Regions from separate parts of the Cryobacterium sp. TMT2-18-2 genome, predicted to be linked through region 1. Evidence: predicted binding sites of a transcription regulator. Region 1 holds the regulator's gene; the other holds the start of a gene.
What was found. Region 1 encodes HrcA, which represses chaperone genes, less so after heat shock. Its sites were predicted from a motif close to TTNGCACTCGNNNNNNNCGAGTGCNAA; they were not measured.
Positions count from the first base shown of each region.

Region 2: groL (chaperonin GroEL) is a predicted target of HrcA. The motif match lies at 6,050-6,076, and genes of this name have one in related genera.

Region 1 covers NZ_SOFU01000010.1:43,827-51,217, forward strand. The annotation lists gene E3O22_RS03010 (HIT domain-containing protein) at 25-402, opposite strand; gene E3O22_RS03015 (16S rRNA (uracil(1498)-N(3))-methyltransferase) at 425-1,165, opposite strand; gene dnaJ (molecular chaperone DnaJ) at 1,172-2,287, opposite strand; gene hrcA (heat-inducible transcriptional repressor HrcA) at 2,354-3,391, opposite strand; gene E3O22_RS03030 (DUF4870 domain-containing protein) at 3,559-4,005, shown strand; gene E3O22_RS03035 (DUF4870 domain-containing protein) at 4,042-4,419, shown strand; gene hemW (radical SAM family heme chaperone HemW) at 4,422-5,648, opposite strand; gene E3O22_RS03045 (DUF1990 family protein) at 5,653-6,300, opposite strand; gene lepA (translation elongation factor 4) at 6,305-7,391, opposite strand, start outside.
Region 2 covers NZ_SOFU01000036.1:206,203-213,593, forward strand. The annotation lists gene E3O22_RS12115 (ABC transporter ATP-binding protein) at 1-923, opposite strand, end outside; gene E3O22_RS12120 (thioredoxin domain-containing protein) at 1,176-2,090, shown strand; tRNA gene E3O22_RS12125 (tRNA-Thr) at 2,164-2,236, shown strand; gene E3O22_RS12130 (nitroreductase family protein) at 2,253-2,831, opposite strand; gene msrB (peptide-methionine (R)-S-oxide reductase MsrB) at 2,835-3,236, opposite strand; gene E3O22_RS12140 (DUF3263 domain-containing protein) at 3,428-3,739, shown strand; gene E3O22_RS12145 (LytR C-terminal domain-containing protein) at 3,803-4,405, shown strand; gene E3O22_RS12150 (cold-shock protein) at 4,616-4,819, shown strand; gene E3O22_RS12155 (DUF3048 domain-containing protein) at 4,910-5,989, shown strand; gene groL (chaperonin GroEL) at 6,121-7,391, shown strand, end outside.

The DNA of each region.
Region 1 (7,391 bases):
ACCTCGGCCTGGCCGGGCCCGGGCTCACCGGAAACCAAGCGTTCCCTCCCCGAGGGTTCCGCCGGCGGCCTGCGGGGCGAGCAGGTGTGCGTGGACGTGGAAAACGGTCTGCCCGACGCTGGCACCGGTGTTGAACACGAGCCGGAACTGGCCGTTGGACAGCCGGGCCGCCACAGCGTCCGCCACCTCGATGAGTTCGGTCAGCAGCCCGGGGTCTCCGGCCGCGAGCTCGACCACGTTGCTGTACTCGGAGGTTTTCGGCGTGATGACGACATGCACGGGCGCCTGCGGGGCGATGTCGGTGAAGGCGATGATCCGTTCGGTTTCGGCGACGATGGTCGCCGGGATCTCGCGCGCGGCGATGCGAGTGAAGATGGACGGTTCTTGGCCGGTGGAAGACATATCTCTATCTTAAGCTCACGCGCTACCAGCGGCCGAGCGTCACGTTCAGGATGGAGAGAGCGGCCGGGCCGGCGGTGGAGGTGCGCAGCACATTGTCGCCCAGGCGCACCCGGGTGGCGCCTGCCTGCTCGAGCAGGGTCAGCTCGGCCGGGGAGATGCCGCCCTCGGGTCCGACGACGAGCAGGATATCCCGGTCGTCGGTCGGCGCCGCCTGCGAGGTCAGCCGTTCGCTCGCCGTGGGCTCCAGCAGCAGCATCCGGGTGGTGCCAGCCAGCTCGGCCAGCATTTTGGTGCTCGCCAGTGCCCCGACCGTGGGCAGCCACGCGCGAATCGACTGTTTCGAGGCCTCGCGCACAATGCTGGACCAGCGATCCTGGCCCTTCTTGATTTTCGCACCCTCCCAGCGCGTCACGGAGCGGGATGCGGCCCACGGGATCACCCCGTCGATGCCGAGCTCCGTGGCCGCCTGCACGGCCAGTTCGTCCCGGTCTCCCTTGGCGAGAGCCTGGACCAGACGGATGCGCGGCGTCAGCAGCGCGCTCACGGTCACCGTCTCGACGCGCAGGGTCAGCAGCCTCGCATCTGCGTCAACAACGGTGGCGGCCAGCATGAGCCCGGCCCCGTTCCCGATCTGCAGGTGCTCGCCCGGGCGCATCCGGCTGACGGTGACCGCGTGCCGGGCCTCCGCGCCGCCGATGCCGACGACCGCCCCCGGCACGCACTCGGCGACGTGGAGCGCCTCATCGATGAAGAAGTGTGCCATCGACGCCTAGCCGCGAAACCGATCGCGCAGCTTGGCGAAAAGTCCCTGCTGGAAGGCGCTGAGGGCAGGAGCCGGCGCCTTGTGGCGGGCCGCAAAGGCCTCAATCAGCTCCCGCTCCTTGTGGTCGAGACGGGTCGGCGTGACCACGTGCACGACGACCTTCAGGTCGCCCCGTCCGTTCCCGCGCAGGCGGCTGACGCCGCGGTCCTTGACCGTGATGATCTCGGCGCTCTGCGTGCCCGGCCTAAGCTCGACCTCGATGTCGCCGTCGAGCGCCTTGACGGTCGCGGACCTGCCGAGGATGGCATCCGTCATCGGCACCTCGAGGGTGCAGAGCAGGTCGTCGCCGTCACGGCTGAACACGTCGTGGTGGCGCACCTTCATCTCGAGGTAGAGGTCCCCGTTGGGACCGCCGGCCGGACCGGCCTCGCCGCTGCCGGGCATCTGCAGGCGCAGGCCCGTGTCGACCCCCGCCGGGATGTCGACGGGGACCGTGCGACGCGCTCGCACACGGCCCTGGCCCTGGCAGGTGACGCAGGGAGTGGCAATGATCGTACCGTAGCCGCGGCAGGAACCGCAGGGGCTGCTCGTCATGACATTGCCGAGCAGCGACCGCACGGCGCGCTGGATGGTGCCGGTGCCGTGGCAGATGTCGCAGGTGACGGGCGCGGTGCCCGGCTGGCAGCACGTGCCGTCGCAGGTCGCGCACATGATGGCCGTGTCGACCTCGAGCTCCCGGTGCGTGCCGAAGATGATCTCATCGAGGTCGAGGTCGACCCGGATCAGGGCGTCCTGGCCGCGCTCTCGGCGCGACCGAGGCCCGCGGCTGGACCCCCCGCCGCCGAAGAAGGTCTCGAAGATGTCGCCGAAGTTGCCGAAGTTGCCGTCGAAACCGGCAGCTCCGCCGCCCGAGCGGCCGTTGCCGCCACGGTCGTAGTTGTCGCGTTGCTTGACGTCGCTGAGCACGTCGTAGGCGTGCGTGACGGATTTGAAACGCTCGGATGCATCCGCGCCCGGGTTCACGTCGGGGTGCAGCTGCCGGGCCAGCCTGCGGTAGGCCTTCTTGATCTCGTCGGTCGAGGCGTCGCGGGCGACGCCGAGTACTTCGTAATGGTCAGCCAAAGCTGGCTCTCCTAGGTCTGTTCTGAAATGTGGTGTCCCGCCGGTTTCTGGGCCGAGGGGAACTGGTCAATTCTCGCCGAGAAGGCGTGAAAGGTAGCGGGCGACCGCGCGGACGGCCGCCATGTTGTTCGAGTAGTCCATCCGAGTGGGGCCGAGCACGCCGAGGCGCGCCAGGTTGCCGCCCTGCGAGGAGTAGCCGCTGGTGAGAACGGACGTCTCGGCCAGACCGAACGGGGCATTCTCCCGGCCGATACTGACGGACACGCCGTGCTGGTCGGAGGCCATCTCGCCGAACAGCCGCAGAAGCACGACCTGTTCCTCAATGGCCTCGAGCACCGGGAAAATGCTGCCGGTGAAGTCTTCCTCAGTGCGCACGAGGTTGGCGGCGCCGGCCATCACGAGCCGGTCCTGCCTGTTCGCGCCGACCTGGTCGCGCAGGGTGCCGGTGATCAGATCCACCGCCTCCTGTTGCTCGAGCGGGCCGAGGCCGGAGCCGGCGGTGAGGGAGCTGCCGGTGAGGGTGCTGGCGGCCTCGCTCATGCCGAGCCCGACCAGGGCAGAATTCAACCGGGTGCGCAGGTCGATCAGAACGGGTTCAGCCAGTGGCCGGGGCAGGTCGACGACGCGTTGCTCGACCCGTCCGGCATCCGTGATCAGAACCGACAGGAGGCGAGTCTCGGACAGGGGCACCAGTTCGATGTGGCGCACCTTCGCGCGGGACAGCGACGGATACTGCACCAGGGCGACCTGATGGGTGAGCTGCGAGAGCAGCCGCACGCTGCGGGCCAGCACCTCGTCGAGGTCGGCCGACTGACCGAGGAACGTCTCGATGGCTTGGCGCTGCGCCGCCGAGAGCGGGCGCAGATCGGCGAGGTGGTCGACGAACAGGCGGTAGCCCTTGTCGGTGGGGATGCGGCCCGACGAGGTGTGCGGAGCCGCGATCAACTCTTCCTCTTCGAGCAGGGCCATGTCGTTGCGGATCGTGGCCGCCGACACCCCGAAGGAATGCCGGTCGACGATAGATTTAGAACCGACGGGTTCGCGGGAGGCGACGTAGTCCTGAACGATCACACGCAGGACTTCGAGACTGCGATCGGACACCATGGCGCTCGCCTCCTCCCAGCGTCGCGAGTGCAGCACCGATTGGCACTCGCGGTATGTGACTGCCAATCATACCGCGACCGGCTGGGCTTACCCATTGCTCCCCAATGTTGGGGCGCAGTAACTTAGGCATGTAGCACCTCTTCCCCGGTGCACTGAAAGGCATGATCATGAGTAATTTCACTGGTCCCGGACCCGATGATCCGTACCAGGGCCAACGGCCACCGCAACCGCCCTACCAGCCTGCCGCCCCCGGACCGTCGGCACCCCTGACGCAGGCGGATGACCGCCAGTGGGCGTCCCTCGCTCATCTGGGCGGGATCCTCATGTTCGTGCCGTCCCTGGTGCTGTGGCTGCTGTTCAAGGACCGCGGACCTCTGACCAGCGTCGAGGCGAAGGAAGCGATCAACTTTCAGATCACGCTTCTGATCGGCTATTTCGCGATCAACTTTTTTGCGACGGTCATCGGCTTCCTCACGTTCGGCATCGGCGGCGTCATCGGCGGTCTCGCCTGGGTGCTGTACATCCTCGGTGTTGTCTTCTCGGTGCTCGGCTACCTCCAGGCGAAGGACGGCCACCACTACCGGTACCCGTTCGCTGTGCGCCTGATCAAGTAGCCCGGCGCACTCGGTTTTTCTTTAGAAGGAGCACCAATGACCAATTCCACCCCACCGCCGCCCGCCAACCCGTACCAGGCTCCCACCCCGATGAACCCGGCCGACGAAAAACTGTGGGCCACCCTCGTGCACGTCGGCGGCATTCTGTTCTATTTCGTGCCGGCTCTGATCGGCTACATCGTGCTCAAGGACCGCGGCCCGTTCATCCGGGCGCACACTGCGACCGCACTGAACTTCCAGCTCACGCTCCTGATCGCCTACGCGGTCGGCGGCGCCCTGACGATCATCCTCGTCGGCTACCTCGTACTCCTGGCTGCCTTCGTTCTGATGGTCGTGTTCGGCATCATGGCCGCTTTAGCCGCGAACCGGGGGGAGTACTACACGTATCCGCTGTCGATCAAGTTCGTGAACTGAGTTCAGTCGGCGAGCAGGCGGCGTACGACGGCATCCGCCAGTAGGCGTCCTCTGAGGGTCAGTTCGATCGAACCGCAGAGGGCGGCTTTCGCGTCGATGAGTTCGTCGGAGATGAGTCCGGCCACCTCGTGGCGCCCGAGCGGGCTGAGCGAGTCGATGACGACGCCCTCGCGGATTCGGGTCAGCAGGAGCACCCGCTCCACCTCCTGAGTGGCCGCATCGAGGGTCTCCCGCCCGGCGGCCGGTGAGTCGCCGGCGCGAATCCGATCCCCGTAGGCCGACGGATGCTTGACGTTCCACCAGCGCACCCCACCGATGTGGCTGTGGGCTCCGGGCCCCACACCCCACCAGTCTTGGCTGCGCCAGTAGGCGAGGTTGTGGCGCGAGCGGTGCGCGTCATCCGTCGCCCAGTTGCTGACCTCGTACCAGCCGTAGCCGGCCGAGGACAGTAGGTCGTCGGCCAGCTCGTAGAACTCGGCCTGAACGTCGTCGTCGACAGGGGCCAGTTCGCCGCGCTTGATCTGGCGGGCCAGCTTGGTGCCCTCCTCAACGATAAGCGAGTAGGCGCTGACGTGGGTGGGAGCCTGCCGGATGGCGTGCTCGAGGCTGGTGCGCCAATCGCTGAGGGTCTCCCCCGGTGTGCCGTAGATCAGGTCGAGGGACACGTCGAGGCCGGCCTCGCGCGCCCACTGGACCACGAGCGGCACCCGCTCGGGGTCGTGGGTGCGCTCGAGGGTGGCCAGGACGCTCGGCACCGCGGACTGCATGCCGAAGGACACCCGGGTGAAGCCGGACCCGGCGAGGCGGCCGAGATAGGCGGCGTCGACGGAGTCGGGGTTCGCCTCGGTGGTCACCTCGGCGCCGGGTGCGATCCCCCAGGTGGAGCGCACGGCCTCCAGCATCCGCACCAGGTCGTCGGCCGGGAGCAGGGTGGGGGTGCCGCCGCCGAAGAAGACGGTCGCCGCCTGGCGGGCCGGCACGCCCGACTGAGTCAGGATCCGGCCGGCCGACTGGACCTCGGTGATCGCCTGACCGGCATAGTCATGCTGGCTTGCGCCGCGCAACTCGGTGGCGGTATAGGTGTTGAAGTCGCAGTAGCCGCAGCGGACCCGGCAGAACGGCACGTGCAGGTAGACGCCGAAATCGCGCTGGGCTGCTCCCACGGCGGCCGAGGCCGGCAGCAGGCCGTCGCGGGGCGCGGGGTCGCCGACGGGAAGGGCACTGCCCATGCGGTTAGACCGCGCCGATCGGATGCAGCGCGCGTAGGTACCGTGCGGTGATTTTTGCCTGTTGCCGCCGCACGAACGGCCAGCCCAGCCGGTAGAACCAGGTGCTGGGGCGGGAGAAGGCGCGGATGGTGAGCCAGACCGAGTCGTCCTCGCGTCTGTCGATGATGAACGATTCCTCGCCGCTGGCCGGGTGCCCGGCCATAGTGCCGTAGGCGAAGCCGAGGCGGTCGGGTTCGTCGATCACGTAGACCACGCGCACGGGGGCGTCGATGGTTAAGGGGCCTAACTTGGTCGTTAGGTGCGCGGACATGCCGTTGACGATGTAGGGCGTGCCGTCCGCGGCGAAGACGGCCTCGTCCAGCTCTGACTTCTGGTCGCGGGCGGCCTGGCCGTCGGCGTCGAAGACGAGTCCCGTGTACTGCTGGCCGGTGCCGTCCAGCAGGTCGGTGACGGTCATCCCGCTCCCCCGCTGCACGCCCCAGGTCATCAGCGACTTCGAGGCCAGCTGGAAGCGCTCCTCACCGCTGCCGAGGCGCACGGTGCGTTCGAGGGGCCGGTAGCCCTTGGGTGGGAACCGGAGCAGGTCCGGGGCGAGGGTGCCGCCGATGGACGCGTAGGTGACGGCGGTATCGGTGAAGGTGGCGCGGCGCATCCGTCTACTTCTTCTTCGGGGGCTCGTCACCGGACAGGGCGGCGATGAACGCCTCCTGGGGAACCTCGACCCGGCCGACCATCTTCATGCGCTTCTTTCCCTCCTTCTGCTTCTCCAGCAGCTTGCGCTTGCGGGAGATGTCGCCGCCGTAGCACTTGGCGAGAACATCCTTGCGGATGGCACTGATGGACTCGCGGGCGATGATGCGGGCGCCGATCGCGGCCTGGATGGGCACGTCGAACTGCTGGCGCGGGATGAGCTTGCGCAGCCTTCCCGTCATCAGCACGCCGTAGTCGTAGGCCTTGTCGCGGTGCACAATCGCGCTGAACGCGTCGACCTGTTCGCCCTGCAGCAGGATGTCGACCTTGACCAGGTCGGCCTCCTGAGAGCCGATGGGTTCATAGTCGAGCGAGCCGTAGCCGGCGGTGCGGCTCTTGAGATTGTCGAAGAAGTCGAACACGATCTCACCGAGCGGCATCGTGTAGCGGATCTCGACCCGGTCTTCGCCGAGGTAGTCCATGCCGAGCAGGGTGCCGCGGCGGCTCTGGCAGAGTTCCATGATCACGCCGACGTAGTCCTTGGGTGCGAGGATGGCCGCCTTCACGATCGGCTCCTCGACCTTGGCGATCTTGCCGTTCGGGAACTCGCTCGGGTTGGTGACCGTGACGGACTTCTTGTCGTCGGTGGTGACCTCGTAGATCACGCTGGGCGCCGTGGTGATCAGGTCGAGGCCGAACTCCCGGTCGAGCCGCTCGGTGATGATTTCCAGGTGCAGCAACCCGAGGAAACCACAGCGGAAACCGAAACCGAGGGCGACGGATGTCTCGGGCTCGTACACGAGGGACGCGTCGGAGAGCTTGAGCTTGTCGAGGGCCTCGCGGAGGGCCGGGTAGTCGCTGCCGTCGATCGGGTAGAGGCCCGAGAAGACCATGGGCTTCGGCTCGGTGTAGCCCGGCAGGGCGACGGTGGCGGGGCGGAGCGCGGTGGTCACCGTATCGCCGACCTTCGACTGGCGCACATCCTTCACGCCCGTGATCAGGTAGCCGACCTCGCCGACGCCGAGGCCCTTGCTGGTGGTGGGCTCGGGCGAG
Region 2 (7,391 bases), on a different contig from region 1:
CCGTCGGCGCCAAGCTCCTCGACCAGGTCGACGGCAACTTCGAGGCCCTCGCCATGCGTGGTGGACAGGTGGATGTCCTCGGGGCGAACGCCGATCGTGACCTTCGTGCCGGTGGAGCCGGCCAGGGTCTCGCGGGGCACGGGAATCGTGGCGGTGCCGAACCTGACGCCGCCGTCGACGGTGTCGGCCAGGAACAGGTTCATGGCCGGGCTGCCGATGAAGCCGGCAACGAAGACGTTGTTCGGCTTCGAATACAGGTCGCGAGGCGTGCCGACCTGCTGGAGCACGCCATCCTTGAGGACTGCGATGCGGTCGCCCATGGTGAGGGCTTCGGTCTGGTCGTGGGTCACGTAGACCGTCGTGACGCCGAGGCGGCGCTGGAGCGAAGCGATCTGGGTGCGGGTCTGCACGCGCAGCTTGGCGTCGAGGTTCGACAGAGGCTCGTCCATCAGGAACACCTGGGGCTGACGCACGATGGCCCGGCCCATGGCGACGCGCTGACGCTGGCCACCGGAGAGAGCTTTCGGCTTGCGGCTCAGGTACGGCTCGAGGTCGAGCAGCTTGGCGGCCTCGAGAACGCGGGCGGCGCGCTCATCCTTGTTGACTCCGGCGATCTTGAGCGCGAAGCCCATGTTCTCGGCGACCGTCATGTGGGGGTACAGAGCGTAGTTCTGGAAGACCATGGCGATGTCGCGGTCTTTCGGCGGGACATCCGTCACGTTGCGCTCACCGATGAAGATGTTGCCTTCGTTGACTTCTTCGAGGCCGGCGAGCATGCGCAGGGACGTGGACTTGCCGCAGCCGGACGGGCCGACCAGCACGAGAAACTCGCCGTCGGCAACCGACAGGTCGAGCTTGTCAACGGCGGGAATAGAGGAACCCGGATAGAGGCGGGTCGCCTTGTCGAACGTGACTGAAGCCATGGTTGATTTCTCCTTCACCGGCAGGTACGTGCCGGACGATCCGTTGTGATGGGTTACTACGCCTGCCACGCGTCATGTGCGACAGGTCAACTTCCTCAGTATGTCATGTCGGGGGATCGCGGCGACGGCGGGAATTCTGCGGCGGAGCCCGCCCGCAGGCCCCGTCTGGCCGTTTCCCAGAAAGGGGACCTACTATTTGGGAGGCATTCGCAAATGGCTTGCCTCTGCACTAACTACTCGGAGCGAGCATTCATGACTATTGGCGGATCGGGCGACGGCCGTCCTTCTAAGAATCAGCGACGTGACGCGGTGCGCACCAAGGCCAAGCGGATCCGCGAGGAGCAGAAGAAAAAGGACCGCCGTTACCGGGTCGCCCTGCGCGGCGGAATCGCCGCCGCCGGCGTCGCCATTGCCGCGGTCATCGCCGTGGTCATCATCAACTCGATTCCCCCCATCGGCCCCGGTCCGGCGAACATGGCCAGTGACGGCGTGCTGATCTCCGAGGGGATGACCCCGGTCACGACCTCCGCGCTCCAGCCCGAGGCCAAGCCGATACCGTCCAAGCCGGATGCGACCGGCACGGTGGCTGACATCCGCGTCTACGCCGACTACCTCTGCCCGTTCTGCAGCGAGTTTGAGGCCGCCAACAGTGACCAGATCAGCCAGTGGGTCACGTCGGGTGCCGCGACCGTGGAGATCCACCCGGTTTCGATCCTGACCCACAAGTCCTCCGGCACGAAATACTCGCTTCGGGCTGCAAACGCCGCCGCATGTGTGGCCAATTACGCCCCCGCAAACTTCTACGACTTCAACGCCATCCTGTTCCAGGAACAGCCCAAGGAGGGCACCGCCGGTCACGACGACGCGGCCATCAAGGGCCTCGTGAAGGACGCCGGCGTGAGCGACCGGGTGTCGCAGATCAACGAGTGCATTGACGACACGACCTTCAAATCGTGGGTCATCGCATCCACGGACCGGGCTCTGTCCGGTCCGTTGCCGAACACCGAGGTCGAGGCCATCACCGGCACACCCACCGTGCTCGTCAACGGAAAGCAGTACGTCGGCGCACTCGACGACCCGAGGGAGTTCGCCGCCTTCGTGCTACAGGCGGCCGGCGCGACCTACTCCACTTCGACGCCAACCCCCGAGCCGGCACCGGCCGGGTAGGCGCCCCGCTTTGATGGCGGCGCAGCACGGGTTCGTCATTTAGGATGGTGAGTCGAGGCGTCGATCGCCTCATGCCGGCCTGGCGCAATTGGTAGCGCACCACTCTTGTAAAGTGGGGGTTACGGGTTCAAGTCCCGTGGCCGGCCCTCTACTTTCATCGCTTCAGATCGTGGTTTTCTCGGTGACGGTGTCCTCGAGGGCGCTGAGAAAATTTGTCGGATCGATCGGTGAGCGCACGCCCGGTTTTGCATCGGCCGGAATGCCCCCGACGTACAGCCAACCGAGCAATTCTTCCGCGGCCGCGAGGCCGTGGGCGTCGTTCACCGGCTGCGTGCGGGCCAGGGCGCCGGAACGCCACATGACGCCCCAGCCCTGGGCGGCGAGGAGAAGGCTCAGCATGTGGGCGACACCCGCCGCGACGGCGTCCTGTTCCCAGACCGCCACCGTGTCGCTTTCGCGACGGCTCGCGACCACGGCGATCAGAAGTTCGGCGCGCAGCGGCTTAGCGGCGAGCCTGGCGGCTTCGGTGCCGTTCAGCCCGGCGGCCTCGACCATGGCCTCGCCCAGGCGACGCCGCGCGTCACCGCGCAACTCGATCAGCCGCCACGGGCGCAGAGCGCCATGGTCGGCGACACGGGCCGCGGCAGCCACCACAGGCAGCAGTTCCGCATGGCTCGGCACCTGCCCGGTGACCTTGGAGTGGGAGCGTCGATGACCGACCGTATCGAGGAGGTCGGACAACGCTTACTCGACCGGCTTGAAATTGAGCGAGATGGAGTTCATGCAGTACCGGTCGCCGGTGGGCGTTCCGAATCCGTCGTCGAAGACGTGGCCCAGGTGCGAGCCGCACTTCGCACAGCGCACCTCGGTGCGCACAACCCCGAGGGTTCGGTCTTCGAGGAGTTCAACGGCCTCGGGACGCACCGATTCGTAGAAGCTCGGCCAGCCGCAACCGGAGTCGAACTTCGTGCCGCTCTTGAACAGCTCGGCATTGCAAGCCCCGCAGGTGTAAATCCCGGAGCGGCCCTCATCGAGGAGCTCGCCGGCCCACGCCCGCTCGGTGGCGGCGCCGCGAAGTACGGCGTACTGCTCGGGGCTCAGCTCAGCGCGCCACTGCGCATCCGACTTCTCGACCTCGTAGTCCATGTTCCATTCCTTCCTGCTCGACCCCGGAGAGGCCGAAATCTGTCCGTACCAACACTAAACTCGCCAGACCGCGGCGGTATTCCTCGATCGGGAGGCAGGCAGGTTTTTCCACCGTGGACAGCACGGCACAACGGCCCAGCGAGTACGCAGGCATCGACAAATAGGATTGCAGAGATCGAGGGAGGTGGCACGTGGACGGAACTCCCGGTTCGTCGACTCCCGCGGAGCCTGCCTCGGAGTCCTCCTCCCCGGCAGGCCTGTCCGCCCGCGACCGGTCGATCCTCGCCTTCGAGCGGCAGGGGTGGCAGCACGCCGGTGCCAAGGAACAGGCGATCCGGGCCGAGTTCGCCCTCTCGGCCGCCCGGTACTATCAACTACTGGGCGCTGTGATCGACTCGCCGCTGGCCCTGGCCCACGACCCGATGCTGGTGAAACGCCTGCAGCGGATGCGCGACGCCCGGTCGCAGGCGCGGGAGAGCCGGTCGCTACAGTCCACCGATTGACTCCCTGACCCGCACCCTGCCCGTGTCTCATCACCGCCCACTAAGGATCTGACCAGCCTCACGATGCCGAACTCCTACGCGAAAGACCGCTTCGACCACCTCCCGCATTCCCTGGAGCGGGTGGGGGCCCACCGCGCGCCCGGCAAGAAAGGGCGCGGCTGGGTTGCGGTGTGGTGGTCTCTCGGTGCAACCGTGCTGCTGGTCGGCAGCGGAGTCGTCGGCCTGGCCGTCCTGAACAACAACCTGAACTTCGAGTTGCCGGGCACCGCGACGAGTACTGACAGCGCGGCCGAGCCGAGCGCCACTCCGAGTGACACTCCGGCGTCGGCGTCGGCGTCGGCGTCGGAGTCGGTGCCGACGCCGGCCGCGACCGTGGACCCTGACTCGACCGTGACCGTTTTGAACGGGACCGCTGGTGAGGGGATCGCCCGGTCCGTTGGCGATGTCCTCGAGGCGGAGGGCTGGACGATCGAAGAGTTGGACAACGCGAGCACGGAGGATGTGCAGACCACGACGGTCTACTACGCCGACGCGGCCCTGGAGGGAGCGGCCCGCGGAGTCGCGGAGTCACTGCCCGGCTCGGAGGTGCTGCTCTCAAGCGATTTCGCCGATTCCGCGGCGGACCTGACCGTTGTCGTCGGCGCCGACTACGAGCCGGCCGAATAGCCGTCGCTTATACGTCGGGCGCTCGCGCGTCAACCCCCTTTCGTTCTTCCGGAGCTTCCGTAAATTGAGAAATGGTCCTTCATCGTGTTTGCCCGGGCGTTCTCGCAGGAGACGTATTCCATCGGGCGAATGCAATGGACGCAATCCCTGCGCCAGGCCCGGTACGGCCAACGGGCGCGTGTCGACGAATTCAGCAACAAGGAGTTACACATGGCGAACGGAACCGTCAAATGGTTCAACGCTGAAAAGGGTTTCGGCTTCATCACCGTCGATGGAGGTGGCCAGGACGTTTTCGTCCACTACTCGGCCATCGATATGCACGGCTACAAGGTTCTGGAAGAGGGACAACACGTCATCTTCGAACTGGGTACAGGGGCAAAGGGGCCCCAGGCAGAAGCGGTTCGTCCGATCTGATCCAGCGGGGGAGGCCCCAGCGGTCGACCGAAGGGGCGGGTCGCTCCGGGGTGAGTGTGCGCGGCAGTGCAGCCGCGTTAGGTTGGGGGCGTGACAGCGAAACTAGTGGTTCAAGCGCAGCGACGAAGTGCGGCACCGAGAATTCGGTCCATCCGGATGCTCGGGGTCGTCCTTCTGCCGGCACTTCTGCTGGTCTCGGCATGCGCCAGTGACGCGCCGAAGCCGTCGGCAAGCTCAACCGGCACGCCCTGGAACTCCACCTTCGAGTCGGCCGCAGACCCGGCGGTCGCCCCATTGCGCGGCACGAGTGTGCCGACCGGGAGCCTCCAGAACCCGGCCCTCTCGGTGAAGATCGACAACCACGAAGCGGCCAGGCCACAGATCTCTCTCGAGCGCGCCGACATCGTCTTTGAAGAACTGGTCGAGGGCGGGCTGACCCGTTATGTCGCGGTCTGGCATTCCGACGTGCCCGAACTCGTCGGGCCGGTGCGATCGATCCGACCCATGGACCCGGACATCATCGCGCCCTTCGGCGGGATCGCGGCTTATTCCGGCGGCCAACAGAAATTCATCGACCTGATGGACGCGACGGATGTCGTCAGCGCCGCCTTCGATACCGACGACACCGGTCTCTTCGCGCGTTCGGATGACCGGGAAGCCCCTCACAACGTCACCCTCCAGGCCTCAGCGCTCGTCGCGCGGAACGCCACCGTGCCGCCGCCGAACCAGCAATTTGCCTACTCCGCGACCGTGCAGGGATCGTCCGCGGCCGTCGACGGCGCCCCTGTCGCGGCGATCAACTCCACCTTCTCCACCGCCCGTTGGCCCGGCTGGACGTGGGATGCGGCCAGTGCTGCCTACCTGCGCTCGCAGGAGGGCGCCCCTGATCTCGACGCCACCGGTGAGCAGCTGCGGGCGACCAACGTCCTGGTCCTGCGGGTCGCGATCGACGGCACCTACGGGGATGTTCCCACGACGACAATGATCGGTTCGGGGGAAGCCTGGGTGTCGGCCGGCGGCAAGTCCGTGCATGCGGTCTGGTCCAAGGCCGACCAAACCGCCCCCATCCGTCTTGTCGATGACTTCGGCGTGACGATTCGGCTCGCCGCCGGTAACACCTGGATCGAGCTGGTGCCGTCGGACCGAGGCACGGTCGTGCTGGTCCCGTAGCCGTAGCAGCAGCACCCTGCCGTTCACTTGCACTCTCGACCCCAGAGTGCCAGAATCGACTTGGCACTCTCTCTGTTTGAGTGCCAACCCATCATCGTTTTGGTAACGTCCGGGAGGGACGAGAAACACATATGGCAAAGATCATTGCTTTCAACGAAGAGGCCCGTCGCGGCCTTGAGCGTGGCCTGAACATCCTCGCTGACACTGTCAAGGTCACCCTCGGCCCGCGCGGACGTAACGTGGTGCTGGAAAAGAAGTGGGGTGCCCCCACGATCACCAACGACGGCGTCTCCATCGCCAAGGAGATCGAACTCGACGACCCCTACGAGAAGATCGGTGCCGAGCTCGTCAAGGAGGTCGCCAAGAAGACCGATGACGTCGCGGGCGACGGAACCACCACCGCCACCGTCCTGGCTCAGGCGCTCGTTCGTGAGGGCCTGCGCAACGTCGCGGCCGGAGCAGACCCGATCAGCCTCAAGCGCGGCATCGAGAAGGCCACGGCTGCTGTCATCGCCGAGCTGATCGCCAACGCCAAAGAGGTCGAGACCAAGGAAGAGATCGCGGCCACCGCATCGATCTCTGCCGGCGACGCCGAAATCGGCGCGATCATCGCCGAGGCCATCGACAAGGTCGGCAAGGAGGGTGTTGTCACCGTCGAGGAGTCGAACACTCTCGGCACCGAGCTCGAGCTCACCGAGGGCATGCGCTTCGACAAGGGCTTCCTGTCCGCCTACTTCGTGACCGACCCCGACCGTCAGGAAGCGGTCTTCGAAGACCCCTACATCCTGATCGTTAACTCCAAGGTCTCCAACATCAAGGACCTGCTCCCCATCGTGGACAAGGTCATCCAGACCGGCAAGCAGCTCCTCATCATCGCCGAGGACGTCGACGGCGAGGCCCTGGCCACGCTCGTGGTGAACAAGATCCGCGGAATCTTCAAGTCGGTCGCCGTCAAGGCTCCCGGCTTCGGTGACCGTCGCAAGGCCCAGCTGCAGGACATCGCCATCCTCACCGGTGGACAGGTCATCAGCGAAGAGGTCGGTCTCAAGCTTGAGAACGTCACGCTTGACCTTCTCGGCAACGCGCGCAAGATCGTCATCACCAAGGACGAGACCACCATCGTCGAAGGCGCCGGAGACCCCGAAGCCATCGCCGGACGCGTCCAGCAGATCCGCAGCGAGATCGAAAACACCGACAGCGACTACGACCGCGAGAAGCTCCAGGAGCGTCTCGCCAAGCTCGCCGGCGGAGTCGCAGTCATCAAGGCCGGCGCCGCGACGGAGGTTGAGCTCAAGGAGCGCAAGCACCGCATCGAGGACGCCGTCCGCAACGCGAAGGCTGCCGTCGAAGAGGGCATCGTCGCCGGTGGTGGCGTTGCGCTGATCCAGGCCGGCAAGACCGC